2 regions of the Nonomuraea sp. NPDC048916 genome follow, and region 1 is predicted to be linked to the other one. Evidence: predicted binding sites of a transcription regulator. Region 1 holds the regulator's gene; the other holds the start of a gene.
What was found. Region 1 encodes LexA, which represses DNA repair genes until DNA is damaged. Its sites were predicted from a motif close to TCGAACANNTGTTCGA; they were not measured.
Positions count from the first base shown of each region.

Region 2: AB0C16_RS13855 (enoyl-CoA hydratase family protein) is a predicted target of LexA. The motif match lies at 4,790-4,805, and genes of this name have one in related genera.

Region 1 covers NZ_JBEZFS010000018.1:128,890-135,904, reverse strand. The annotation lists gene AB0C16_RS21560 (adenosylcobalamin-dependent ribonucleoside-diphosphate reductase) at 1-1,427, opposite strand, end outside; gene nrdR (transcriptional regulator NrdR) at 1,424-1,879, opposite strand; gene AB0C16_RS21550 (hypothetical protein) at 3,560-3,868, shown strand; gene lexA (transcriptional repressor LexA) at 3,897-4,604, shown strand; gene AB0C16_RS21540 (aminotransferase class I/II-fold pyridoxal phosphate-dependent enzyme) at 4,961-5,971, shown strand; gene AB0C16_RS21535 (PDZ domain-containing protein) at 6,062-7,015, opposite strand, start outside.
Region 2 covers NZ_JBEZFS010000011.1:150,848-157,862, reverse strand. The annotation lists gene AB0C16_RS13880 (acyl-CoA dehydrogenase family protein) at 1-99, shown strand, start outside; gene AB0C16_RS13875 (acyl-CoA dehydrogenase) at 96-1,217, shown strand; gene AB0C16_RS13870 (nitronate monooxygenase) at 1,233-2,336, opposite strand; gene AB0C16_RS13865 (CoA-transferase) at 2,411-3,163, opposite strand; gene AB0C16_RS13860 (CoA-transferase) at 3,160-4,026, opposite strand; gene AB0C16_RS13855 (enoyl-CoA hydratase family protein) at 4,026-4,775, opposite strand; gene AB0C16_RS13850 (SDR family oxidoreductase) at 4,962-5,864, shown strand; gene AB0C16_RS13845 (hypothetical protein) at 6,028-6,336, shown strand; gene AB0C16_RS13840 (hypothetical protein) at 6,467-7,015, shown strand, end outside.

The DNA of each region.
Region 1 (7,015 bases):
CTCGACGGCTGGCCGGGCTTGTCGAAGCTCCGCTCAAGCTTGCCCGTTTTGACCTCGTCAACGAAGCCGATCTCGTCGGCGAACGTCCGCCGGTCTCCTGCGGACTGGATCCGCAGCGTCCAGCGACCCTTGCGGTCTTCGCGGGATTCCTTCTCGAATCCAACCCGCGCGTAGATGCCGAACCGCAGCAGGAGCCGCTGCATGCCACGGATCAGCTCCTCCGAGATCATGTCGACCTCGACGACGGTGGACTTCTTCCTGGCCGACACGACCCCCTCGGCCTGGAAGGCACTGCGAAGGTACGCCGCCACCACCGGGAGCGGCGCTGTGAAGAGTCTGTCCGGGACGGTCGTATCGGTGCCCCTCGGCCACAGGCCCCACTTGTCAACGAAGCTCTCGAGAACCTCGCCGTACAGGCGGGTGCGGCGACAGTCAAGGGATGTGTCCTGTGTCTCTACCGTGCGCTCCTTGCGGTGCGCTTCGGGGAACACGCTGTCCAGCGCCTTGGTCACCCAGGCCAGCTCGGCAGGGTTGACCGTCATCGCCTCGATGGTGAGCGACTTGTCGGTGCCGTTGTACTGGCCGACGAAGCCATCCGACTGCATCCACCCGGCCAGTGCGGCCTCGGACACTTCGGCGAAGTCGATCTCGCCTTCGCCGAAAGCGTCACGCCGATGCCACTCGAGCTGATCGCCGGGCTTCAGCGTGCCGGCCTCCACGAAGTAACCGGTGCCGTCGCCGGTCGCCTTCCACACCAGGTGGTCACCCGTGACATCCAGCGTGTAGCCCGCCTCGGTGTGCAGGCGCAGGACGTTCTTGACGCCATTGGCCTTCGTGGCGACGACGCGCGTGACGCCGTGCGCGTCGTAGACCTTCGCGCCGATCGCGTCGCCCTCGACGAGTTCGCCGATCGGAATCAGCCCGCCTGGAGTGCTCACCAGAGCGTCGTAGGGTTGACAAGCGCTCACCTGCTGGGGCGACTGGGTGCCCACGTTGAACCAGACCGGCGAGTTGAAGGCGAAGATCTGGTGGACGAGGGCGTGCTTCAGCTCGTGGTCGAAGATCTCGGCGTCCTCGTCACCGGCGAAGTAGCCGTGCTCGATCGCCGTCCTGGTGTAGACACCGACGACCCGGTCCACCAGTTGCTTCAGGCTCCACTCGCGCTGCGGCGTGCCCACGGCGCCGCGGAAGTACTTGGTCGTCACGATGTTGGCCGCGTTGACCGACCAGAACTCCGGAAACTCGACGCCCCGTTGCTCGAAGTTGATCGAGCCGTCACGCCAGTTGGTCATGACGACGTCGCGACGCTCCCACGCGATGTCGTCGTACGGATGCACGCCCGGCTTGGTGAAGATCCGCTTCATCTTCAAGCCCTTGCGAGGACGCTTACCCCCGCGTGCGACTGAACCGCTGACCGTCTCCGTCATGACTCCCCCTTCTCCGCCTTCAACTGTTCGATCTCGGCCTCGAAGTCAGCCAGGCTCTCGAAACCGCGATATACCGATGCGAACCGCAAGTAGGCCACCTCGTCCAGTTCCCGTAACGGGCCCAGGATCGCCAGCCCCACCTCGTTGGAGGGGATCTCCGCGGCGCCCTTGGCCCTGATGGCCTCCTCGACCCGCTGACCGAGCTGAGCCAGCGAGTCTTCGCTCACCGGTCTGCCCTGACAGGCCCGCCGCACGCCCGCGACGACCTTGTCCCGCGAGAACGGCTCCGTCACCCCGCTGCGCTTGCTCACCATCAGGAGTACGGTCTCCTGCGTGGTGAACCTGCGCCCGCATTCGGGACAGGTCCGGCGACGCCGGATGGCGGCCCCGTCGTCCGTGGAACGGCTGTCGATGACCCTGGTGTCAGGATGACGACAGAACGGACAATGCACGCTTTCGCCTCCTAGACCCGCGGTCACCACCGGCGTAAAGCACGCGCAACGGAACGCTCGCGCACGCCCCATAGCGTGCCATGGTGCGGTCGCGGAAACACAAGGTGTGGTGAACTACATCGGTGTAACTACTAGATGTTGTGGTCCAACGGTAGAAGCGCGCGACCATGAACGCAAGTTGAGCAGACCCATCCAACCGAAGTCGCTGATCAGCACAGCCTGTTTCGGCTGCCCCGGGCGTGTCGGCTCACGCGTCACTTCGCTTCGCCCTCACCACGTTCGTGAACGACTCTCACACCGGTATCCGGTTGCACATCCTTCAGCCGACTCAGAGCCTCGTCCGTGCGCGTCGTCGGAGACCCAGCCCTCACGGATGGGGATCCAACCCGCCCAGCCGGAGACCCACGACGGGCCCGCGTGGTGGGTCGCCGCGGGCACGGTGGCAGCGTGGCTCGCCGTCCTGGTGCCGAGCCAGAAGCCGCCGAGCGACAGGAGCGCCATGCCCACGACCAGGACGGCGCGGCCCCGGCGAGTCAGCCGGACGGGCGGCTTCGCCGGCCGTCTCAGCTTCCGCACCCGCTCAACGGCTCGGCCCTCACCGTCGCGTACCCGCGCCGACGCCCGAGGGCGCCTGCCCTTGCGCAACAGCCCCTTCCGCCTGCGCTCCGGCCCGCTCGCCGCCACGTCCTCGCCGGCAGGCGCCGACGCCGGCCGACCCTCCCCCCCTTCCGGCCCAGCCGTACGACCCTGCCCGGCTTGCCCCTTGACTCCAGCCCCACGCCCCGGCTTGCCCTGACGCCTCAAGCCTTCCTGACGGACTGAGCCGTCCGGACTGCGTCGAGACGCCGGCGCGGCTCCCTTCCGCCGCTGCCTGCCCTGGCGCACCGGCTCACCCTGACCGAGGACCTCCGGAGGAGCCTCGTCGGTGGGCATCCGCAAGGGTGCGGGCCCACCGTGTACGGGCCCTCGCTTGGTGCGCATCAGCGCGTCCGCGGCCCGGCCACCACTGCGCCCCGCCCTGCGCCCTTTCGGGGATCTCATCGACTCGGCGCCGGTCGCGCCTCTCCCGCCGGGCTGCGGTGCCTCTCGACGCGGCGCGACGGCGTCCTCGGAATCCACCCCTTGGCCAGGCGGGATGCCTTGGCGAGGTGCGATGCCGCCGGCAGGGTTCGCCCCTTCTCCACGAGGTCGCGTAACCCCCGGCGAATCCGCCACTCGGCCGCGAGGTCGGAGGTCGCTCCCAGGGACCTGCGCCGCTCCGCGGAACGGGGCACCATCCGTTTCCGAACGCGGCGGCGGCACGAGCCACAACCGCGGCCTCCCCGGTCTCGCCGAGCCGCGCCCCGCCTCTCGGCTATCACGTGAACCCACGCTTCCCCCCGTCTCTTGACCCGCACCCCTCGAGTGGCCGGCTCCGGCGCCGCCCCTCGCCTCAGCGCCCCCGCCCGGCGCAGCCGTCCCGCCGATCTCCCCTCGGCCGCCGGTCGGCGCGACTCCGCCCTTCGCCCCGGCCCCATCCAGCGGCGGCACCGCCCCATTCCTCCCAGGCTCCTCAAATCCGCCGAATTCCTCAGCCCCGCCGGATGACGCGACCACGCCACTCGGCGCGGCGGCCGGGGTGCCGGTGGGATCGCCGTCGGGACGGGATGCGGTGTCGTCGCCCGGCGCGTCGGCCTCGGGGTGCGCGATCTCGCGACGGCTCCGGGGGAGGTCGGCGACGCGGGCAGGCCGCTTGACGTCGTCTCCGGTGGTGTCTGTGATCCTGGTGGTTCGCACGGATGGACCTCCCACACCGTCGCGGCCCGGGGAAATGGCCAAATAAAGATCGGCGAATCGAACACGGTGTCGATCGAACTCCCGTACGATGTTGTACACCACGCTGCCAACATTTTCGAGGAAGACTCGAACAATTGTTTGAAGATGATCTTCAATGGCGATACGGTCGCTGTGTGCGACATGGAGACCACGGACCGGAAGATTCGCCGGTGAGGCGGGCAGCCGGGCGAGGAGGAAGAGCATGAGCGAGCGGGATGACGCTAACGGGGTCACTGACCTCGCGGTGCGGCGGCGTGACTCTCTGGGGCTGACCCCCAGGCAGCGCAAGATCCTCGAAGTGATTCGCGACTCGGTGCAACAGCGCGGATATCCGCCTTCCATGCGTGAGATCGGCGAGGCCGTGCAGCTGACCAGCACGTCCAGCGTGTCGCACCAGTTGACGGCGTTGCAGCGCAAGGGCTACTTGAGGCGCGACCCCCACCGGCCGCGTGCGCTGGAGGTGCGTCTGCCGGGTGAGCCTGTCCTCTGGGTAGATCCCGAGGCCAGCAGCGAGGAGTCCTCGGTCAGCCGCCCCACGGCCGCCTATGTGCCGCTGGTCGGCCGGATCGCCGCCGGTGGCCCGATCCTCGCCGAGGAGAGCGTCGAGGACGTCTTCGCCCTTCCCAAGCAGTTGGTCGGCGAGGGCACCCTGTTCCTCCTGCAGGTCGCCGGTGACTCCATGATCGAGGCCGCCATCGCCGACGGTGACTGGGTCGTCGTACGCCAGCAGCCGGTCGCGGAGAGCGGCGACATCGTGGCCGCCATGATCGACGGCGAGGCCACGGTCAAGACGTTCAAGCGCAAGGACGGCCACGTCTGGCTGGTCCCCCACAACCCCAACTACGACCCGATCCCCGGCGACGAGGCCAGCGTCCTGGGCAAGGTCGTAGCGGTGCTGCGCCGCCTCTGACCGTCGGCGCCTGCCGCGGCGCGCGGCGTCCTCGACGCCCGCGCCGTCGGTGGTGCTCGCACGGGCCACGCCGGCCCCTCCCAGAACCGAGCCGATCACCAACGCCATCGTCATCGCTTGCTTGATCATAAATCCTGAAATGTCCGCATTTAGCGGAAGGTTCGCCGAGTTCGCGACCGCTCGCGACCGCTCGCGGCGGAGGGTGATGTTCCCGCCATGCCCTGGGACCGGCCGCGAAGGAGATCTAGACTGAGCCCGTGAGTGACGAAATCCGGCTAAACGACCTTAAAGCAAGACATGATGGATTGAAGTGGGCGGAGGCTGGACCAGGAGTCATTCCCGCCTGGGTGGCGGACATGGACCTGCCCACCGCCCCCGAGGTCGTCCGAGCACTGCGACGCCGTGCCGAAGGCGATCTCGGATACCCGACCTGGCTGGTGAGTCCTCAGTGCGGTCCCCTGGCCGAGGCGTTCGCCGAACGCATGGCCACCAGGTACGGCTGGGAGGCCGATCCCCAGCATGTGCGCAGCTACACCGATCTCAACCAGGCACTCCAGGTGCTCCTGCACGTCTGGACCCGGCCCGGCGACGGCGTGGCCGTCCACACCCCGGCCTATCACCCGTTCCTCGGCACCCTGGCCACCATGGAGCGCCCGCTCCACGCCATCCAGATGCGGCCCGAGGGCGACTCGTGGCGGTTCGAGGTGCCCGACCTGTCGGGCTGCCGGGTGTTGCTGCTGGTCAACCCGCACAATCCCACGGGCCGCGTCTTCTCGCGTGAAGAGCTGGAAGGTCTGGCCGAGCACGCCGAACGGCACGACCTGCTGGTCATCTCAGACGAGATCCACGCCGACCTCGTCTACGACCCGTACGAGCACATCCCGTTCGCCACCATCCTGCCCGACCGGACCGTCACCCTGACCTCGGCCACCAAGGCGTTCAACCTCGGCGGGATCCGCTGCTCGGTGGCCCATGTCGGCTCGCCGGAGATGCGCAAGGCCTTGGACGGGCAACCGCCCTTCGTGTACGGGTCGGCCAACCTGTTCGGGGTGGAGGCGACGGTCGCAGCGTGGCGGCACGGCGACGCCTGGCTCCGGGAGACCCTCGCCCTGCTCGACCGTAACCGCCGGACGATCGCCGAACGCCTGCCCGGGGCGGTCGGCTACCGCGTCCCGGAGGCCACCTACCTGGCGTGGCTCGACTACGGCCGGCCCGGCATGGCGGAGGTGCTGGAGCGGGAGGCCAAGGTCCTGCTGAACGACGGCGCGTTGTTCGGACCCGGTGGTGACACCCACGTCCGGCTGAACTTCGCCACCACCGAGCCCATCCTGACCGAGATCCTCAACCGGCTCGCCCAGGCCGGATAGCCCACCGGCCGGCCTGCCCATCCGGTCCGCCGCCACAGCGGTGGACCGGATCGGAGGCCGAAGATCCCAAGGTCCCGAAGGTCTCGAGGGTCAGGTCCGGGACGACCAGGTCGGGGGCGGAAGCTCAGGGGGCGTCGCGGCGGGGTGCTCGTCGAGGGCGGCCAGGGCCAGCTCGACCGCCTTCTCCAGTTGCGGGTCCCGCCCGCCGACGCGGTCCTGGGGTGTGATGACCACCTCGATGTCGGGGTCCACTCCGTAGTTCTCCACGCCCCACCCTGGGCCCTCGAGCCAGAACGAGTAGCGCGGCTGGGTCACGACCGTGCCGTCGACGAGCGAGTAGCGCGAGTCGATGCCGATCACCCCGCCCCACGTCCGGGTGCCGATCAGCGGGCCGATGGCGCGGTTCTTGATGCCCGCGCTCACGATGTCGCCGTCGGATCCCGCGAACTCGTCGGTGACGGCGACGATGGGGCCGCGCGGCGAGTCCTCCGGATAACGCATCGGCTCGTAGCCGCGGACGTGCGCCCAGCCGGTGACGCGCCGGGACAGCTTCTCCAGGATGAGCTCCGACGTGTGCCCGCCGCCGTTCTCGCGGACGTCCACGACGAGCCCCTCGCGGGCCATCTCGGTACGCAGGTCGCGGTGGAACTGGGCCCATCCGGAGGCCACCATGTCGGGGACGTGCAGGTAGCCGAGGCGCCCGCCGGAAGCCCGCCTGACGAAGGCCCGTCGTCCTTCCACCCAGTCGTGGTAGCGCAGCTGGGTCTCGTCGGGGATCGGGGTGACGACCACCCTGCGCAGCTCGCCGCCGGACGCGGGCCGTACGGTGATCTCGGTCGGCTGGTCGGCGGTGCCGGACAGGCATTCGAGCGGGCCGCGGACGGGATCGACCTGGCGGCCACCCACCGCGACGATCTCGTCGCCCTCGCGGACGGCGACGCCGGGCGCGAGCAGCGGCGAGCGGGCGTCGTGGTCGGACGACTCGCCGGGCAGGATCCGCGCGATCCGCCACGCTCCCTCCTCGTCCCTGACCACGTCGGCGCC
Region 2 (7,015 bases), on a different contig from region 1:
TTCTCCCTCGCCGGCCCGATCTACGCCGGCACCAACGAGATCCAGCGCAATGTCATCGCCGAGCGCGTGCTCGGCCTGCCGAGAGCGGGGCGAGCGTGAAGTTCATCCTCGACGCCGAGCAGAGGCTGTTCGGCGAGACCCTGGACAAGCTGCTGGCCCAGGCGGGGACGCCGGCCGTGGCCCGCGACTGGGCGGCCGGCCGGCCGGAGCCCGGCCTGGCCCTGTGGCGGTCGCTGGCCGGGGCCGGGGTGTTCGCGGTCGCCGTGCCCGAGCGGGCGGGCGGCGCGGGCGTGCTCCCCGTGGAGCTGGTGACGGCGTTTCACGAGCTCGGCAGGCACGGCGTGCCCGGACCCTACGCCGAGACCGTGGCCGCGGCCGTCCTGCTCGACCGGCTCACACCGGCCGCCCGGCTGGCCTTCCTCGCCGAAGACCCGGCCGCCGCCCGGCCGTCCTTCCTCGCGGAGGAGACGTCCGGCGCCCGGCCGTCCGACACCACCGAGAACACGTCCGGCGCCCGGCCGTCCTTCCTCGCCGACGGGACGGCCGGCGGGTGGCAGGCCGGTATCGCCGAAGGCGCGGTCGTGGTGTCGCTCGCGTTGCCCCCGGCGGCGCCGTACGCGCTGGACGCGGACGTCGCCGGCGTCGTGCTGACCGTCGAGGGCGAGGAACTGCGGACCGGGGTCCCGGGGGACGTCCGGAAGTCGCTGGACCCGGCTCGGCGGCTGTTCGCGGTCACGCCGGGCGACGTGCTGGCCACCGGCCCGGAGGTGGCGGCCGCCGCCGGCGAGGCCCGCGACCTGGGCACGCTGGCCTGCGCCGCCCAGCTCACCGGGATCGGCCGCCGCCTGCTGGAGGTGTCGGTGGACCACGCCAGGACGAGGCGGCAGTTCGGGCGGCCGATCGGTGAGTTCCAGGCGGTCAAGCACCATCTGGCGAACGCGCTGGTCGAGCTGGAGTACGCCCGCCCGCTGGTGCACGGCGCGGCCCTCGCGTACGGGTCGCCGGACTTCCCCCGTGAGGTGTCGGCCGCCAAGGTGATGGCGTCGGAGGCGGCGTACGGGGCGGCCAGGATCGCCCTGCAGGTGCACGGCGCGATCGGCTACACCGACGAGTACGATCCCAGCCTGCTGATCCGCAAGGCCCGCGCCCTGCGCGCGGCCTGGGGCTCCCCCGCCGACCACCGCGCACGCGTGATGTCGGCGCTCACCGGAGCCTGACCCAGGCCGACCCGTTCAGCCGGTCAGGTTCGCGCCGAGGCCGCGGATGACGCCCGCGGCCTGGGCGACGATCCCACCGATCAGCTCCTCGCAGGAGGGCAGGTCGTCGATGAGCGCCACGACCTGCCCGGAGGCGAGCACGCCGAGGTCGGGGCGGCCGTCGACCATGGCCGCCTTCAGCAGCATCGGGGTGTTGGCCGCCATCAGGACCTGCGACCAGGTGAGCTCCTTGCCGTGCTTCATGGCCAGCCCGTCGCGGATCATCGCCGCCCAGGACATCCGGGAGATCTTCTTGAACCGCGCGGCGTTGCGCACCGCGCGGATCATCCCGGTCACCCGGCCCGAGCGTTCCAGCCCGTCCACCAGGCCGGTGCGCAGCACCCGGTGCGGCATACCGTCCACCTGGCGGGTGACCACGGTCTCGGACATGCTGAGGTAGGTCTGCTTGACCGCGTCGGGCACCGAGCTGTCGGAGGTCAGCAGGAACCGGGTGCCCATCGCCACGCCCGCCGCGCCGTAGGCGAGGGCCGCCGCGAGGCCGCGCCCGTCGAAGAAGCCGCCCGCCGCGATGACCGGGATGTCGACCGCGTCGACGACCTGGGGCAGCAACAACGTGGTGGCGACCGCGCCGGTGTGGCCGCCGCCCTCGCCGCCCTGCACCAGCACGGCGTCGGCGCCCCAGGCCGCGACCTTCTCGGCGTGCCGCCGCGCGCCGACCGACGGGATCACCACGACGCCGGCGTCCTTCAGCCTGGCGATCAGCTCCCGGCGCGGGGCCAGCGCGAACGACGCGACCTTCACCCCGTTCCTGATCAGCAGGTCGATGCGGTCGGCCGCGTCGGAGGCGTCGGCGCGCAGGTTGACTCCGAAGGGGGCGCCGGTGCGGGAGCGGACCTCCTTGATCGCGGCGGCGAGCTCGTCGAGGGTCATCGTGGCCGAGCCGAGCACGCCGAGCCCTCCGGCGTTGGCCACGGCGGAGACCAGCCGCGGGCCCGCCACCCAGCCCATGCCGGTCTGCACCACCGGGTGCCGGACGCCCACGAGCCGGGTCAGCGGCGTGTCCAGAACCTGCCCGGCCACACCGGGACCACCGCCCGAGGCATCCCCGTGCCCGGCCACACCGGGACCTCCCCCCGAAGTGTCCCCGTGCCCGGCCGCACCGGGACCACCGCCCAAGGTGTCCCCGTGCCCGGTCACGGCCGGACCTCGCGGTCGCGCAGGGACCGCGGGTCGAGCACCTCGCGGATCAGGCGCAGCTCCTCGCCGGACGGCTGCCGGGTCTCGGGCACGTCACCCTCGACGACCGGCTCGAACCCGGTGGCGGCCAGGATCTGCTCGACCTCGACCCCGGGGTGCGCCGAGACCAGCCGCATCGTCCCGTCGGGCGTGCCGAAGTCGAACACCGCGAGGTCGGTCACCACGCGGCGCAGGTCATGGAACCGCGCGGCCTCCGCGCCCAGCTCGGCGGCCCGGTCGTGGCCGACGCCGCTGACCATGTCGACCTTCGGCACGAAGACGCGGGCCGAGTGCCGGGGGATCCAGTAGCTCGTCGGGTCGCAGATCGTGTTGCCGGGGGCGCCGCGCACGCCGAGGAGCTGCGATTTCGGCCGTGCCCAGTCGCCGACGGCGGAGATGTTGGTGTTGCCGTGCCGGTCGATCTGCGAGGCGCCCATCATCACGTGCCGTCGCCCGTTCTGCACCAGCCACAGGTGCTCGCGGAACGGCAGCCACCCCTCGACCGCTCCGGCCGGCGCGCCGAACGGCACGGCCTCGGCGGTGAGCAGCGCGCCGCCGTCGGTGGTCAGCAGGCCGGGCTCGAACGTGAGCCGGGCCAGCCGGGCGCCCAGGACCGAGCAGGTGCCCATCGCCGCGGCCAGGATCTCGCCGTCGCCCCGCCACGCCTCGGCGCAGGCGACCACGCAGATCTCCGCTCGGGTCGCGCTCATCGTGCCGCCCCTTCCTCACGCCGCTCTTCGTGCCATCGCCGTACGGCCTGCCGGTAGGCGGCCTCGTCACCGGACAGGAACCGGTCGGCGAAGGCGGCCCACTCCGCCGGGTCGGCGGCCGAGGCGGCGTAGTGCCGCTGGAACGCCTCGTCCCGGCCGGAACCGAGGTCGGTGAAGTGGCCGCCGTCGGGCGTCTCCACCACGCCCCTGACGTGCATGCGGCTGACCAGCAGCGTCTGCGGCGGGCCGCCCAGCTCTCCGGGCGGCACCATCCGCTCGCAGGACAGGTAGCAGCGCGCGGCGGCCTTGGCGAACAGGTCGTCCAGGTACGGGTCGGGGCCGAGGTAGCGGCCGTTGCCGCGGGTGTCGGCCAGGTCGAGGTGCACGAGCGCCGCGTCCATGGTGAGCGCCGGCACCGCGACCAGCTCCTCCTGGTCCTCGTACGGCGAGCGGACGGTGCGCAGGCCGGGGTTGACCCGCAGGACGTCGGAGCCGAGCCCGGCCCGCGTCGGCAGGAACGGCAGCCGGTGCGCCCCGGCCAGCAGGCCGAACATGAACATGCCCTCGTCGTACTCGGTGAACTCGATCGCCCCGCTCTGCCGGGCGATCCGGAAGTGCGGTTCGAGGGCGACGGAGTCGAGCGTCACGAACGGGGCGACGACCCGGCGGACCTTGCCCGCCGCGCACAGCAGGCCGACGTCCGGCCCGCCGTACGACACGAGGGTCAGGTCCTCGAGCGAGGACCGGTAGATCGCCCGGACCAGGGCCATCGGCTTGCGCCGCGATCCCCAGCCGCCGATCCCGATCGTCATGCCGCTCTCCAGTGAGCCGACGATCTCCTCGACGGACATCACGGCGCCCATCACGCGCCCCCTTCCGCGACGAAGGCGTCACGATGCCGATCGCCGGCGCCCATCAGGTTGAGCTCGTAGGTGAAGCCCTGCTCGTAGCGGTAGCTGCGCTTGACGTCGACCGGGTCGATGCCGTTCAGCGACTCCTTGGCGCGCCGGATCACGTACGGGTCCTTGGCGGCGATCCGGGCCGCCACCTCCAGCGCGGCGTCGCGGAGCCCGTCGCGAGGCGCGATCTCCAGCACCGAGCCGAACGCGTGCAGCTCGGCCGCCGTCACGTTGCGGCAGGTGTAGACCATCGCGCGCATCAGATGCTGGGGCACCAGCCGGGCGAGGTGGGTGGCCGCGCCGAGCGCGCCCCGCTCGACCTCGGGCAGCCCGAAATAGGCGTCGTCGGAGGCCACCACGATGTCGGCGTTGCCGGCCAGGCCGACCCCGCCGCCCAGGCAGAACCCGTGCACGGCCGCGATCACCGGAACCTCGCACTCGTAGACCGCCGCGAACGCCGCGTAGCAGCCCCGGTTGGCCCCTACCAGCGCTTCGAAGCCACTGGTGGCCTGCATCTCCTTGATGTCGACGCCGGCGTTGAAGCCCCGGCCCTCGGCGCGCAGCACCACCACGCGGGTCCCGGGGTCACGCCCGGCGTCCCGGACGGCATCGGCCAGGTCGAACCAGCCCCGCACGGTCAGCGCGTTGACCGGCGGCACGTCCATCACGATCTCGGCGATGCCCTCGTCGTGGCTGCTGGTGGAGATTCCCATAAGCTACCTTTCGACCTAACATTTGTTAGAAACTAAGCTAGCAGAGCGGCCCGTTTTCCTCGACGCCGCCCGATTTCCCCCGTAAGACCGCACGTCGCTCCGCAAGACCGCACGTTGCTCCGCAGGGCGACAACGTCGCTCCGTAAGACCGCATGTCGCTCCGCAAGACCCCGAGGAGACCTGAAAATGATCTGCGAGGACCGAGTCGTCATCGTGACCGGCGCCGGGCGCGGCCTCGGCCGCGCGCACGCGCTGGAGTTCGCCCGGCAGGGTGCCCGGGTCGTGGTCAACGACCTCGGAGTCGGCCCCTCCGGCGAGGGCGGGTCCGACGGCCCGGCTCAGGCGGTGGCCGAGGAGATCCGCGCGCTGGGTGGCGAGGCGGTGGCCGACCGCTCCGACATCGCCACCGACGAGGGGGCGCGGCGGCTGGTGGCGACCGCGCTGGAGCGCTTCGGCCGGCTCGACACGCTGGTCAACAACGCCGGGTTCGTCCGCGACCGCATGCTCGTCAACCTGTCGGAGGAGGAGTGGGACGCGGTGACGCGGGTCCACCTGAAGGGGCACTTCCTGCCGCTGAAACACGCCGGGCTGCACTGGCGGGCCGAGTCCAAGGCGGGCCGGCCGGTGGACGCCCGCGTGGTCAACACCTCGTCCGGGGCCGGCCTGCTGGGCAGCGTCGGGCAGGGCAACTACTCGGCCGCCAAGGCGGGCATCGTGGGGCTCACCTTGGTCGCGGCGGCCGAGCTGGGCCGCTACGGAGTGACCGTCAACGCCATCGCGCCCGCCGCCCGCACCCGGATGACCGAGGAGGTCTTCGCGCGGACGATGGCGGCCCCCGAGGACGGCGCCTTCGACGCCATGGCGCCGGAGAACGTGTCGCCGCTGGTCGTCTGGCTCGGCTCCGCCGAGTCCAAGGACGTGACCGGGCGGGTCTTCGAGGTCGAGGGCGGCCGGATCTGCGTGATGGAGGGCTTCCGGCACGGCCCGGCCACCGACAAGGGCGCCCGCTGGGACGCCGCCGAGCTCGGCCCGCGGATCGCCGCCCTGCTGACCGCGGCCACCCCGCCGGAACCGGTCTACGGCGCCTGACCGGACGCCCGTGACCGACGACGGCGGAATCAGTCGAGGTCATCCGCCGCGAACGTCGGGGCGCGGGCGCATACCCACGCCATCCCGCGCCGGGTAGGTCCGGGAGACCGGACACTCCTCCCTCTCCGTGGACTAACCTACGCACATGCGCGATCATGTGATCATGACCCCGACCGATGTCAAATCGGCCGGGGCGAGATGCGCCGCGGTCGGGAGGATTCTCGAAGAACGTGCTGGCGCGTTCCGGGACGACGCGGCTCCCACACCACGATGCTTCGGTCTTGTGGAAGGCGCTTCCCGAGAGCTTGACGATCACTACCTGGACTTCTACACCGAAGTGAGCGACTACGTCACCGATCTTCACCAGAAGCTGACCACGGCCGGTGCGGCTCTCATGCTCATAGGCCGAAATCAGGAACTCGTTGACGCGCACGAGCGCGAGCACATGGACAGGCTCCCTGACGGCGACTGACCGGGAAGCGCTGACGGTCATCTGATGTCGCGGACGTGAGGCACGAGCTGATCTTCGAGGTGAGCTACCGCGGCGGCTGCGTCTGAACCCTGACCCGCCTCGCGGGCGACCTTCGTGTGAACGGAAATACATGGCCGAGTGGTACGAGAGCCCTCTGCAACTCCTTGAGACCCTCTTCAACGCGATACGTCGCATAGGAAACGACGAGGACGTGCACCGCCTGAGAACCATGGCAGAGGCCTGCCGGCGGATGCAGTCGGCCCTGAAGGAGGCGAACGGCGAGATCGCCCAAGCGGAAGATCTGCTCGGAACCTGGCAAGGCAACAGCGCGACCGAGTTCAAAGAGAACTACGGAAGGCTTCTCGACCCGGAATTCCGGTTACAGGCCATCGCTCAGCTCGGCGAGGCCTCCACCATCCTCGAAAACGCCGCCGATGTGTCAGTCAGTACGCAGAGGGCCATGGCGGAGCTGGTGAAAAGTCTGCTCACAGCGATCGCGATGGCGGTGGCGATCTCGAGTGTCACCGCCGGTCTGGGTAGCTTGGCGGCCTGGGCCAGGACGGCGAAGACGACCAGCGAGGTCGCCTTCGCCGCCGCCACGACTCTCGGCAGACTTCAGCTGATCTTCCGTACGCTCAGTGGACTTCTGAGGACCCTCACGATAACCGTCGGCCGATCG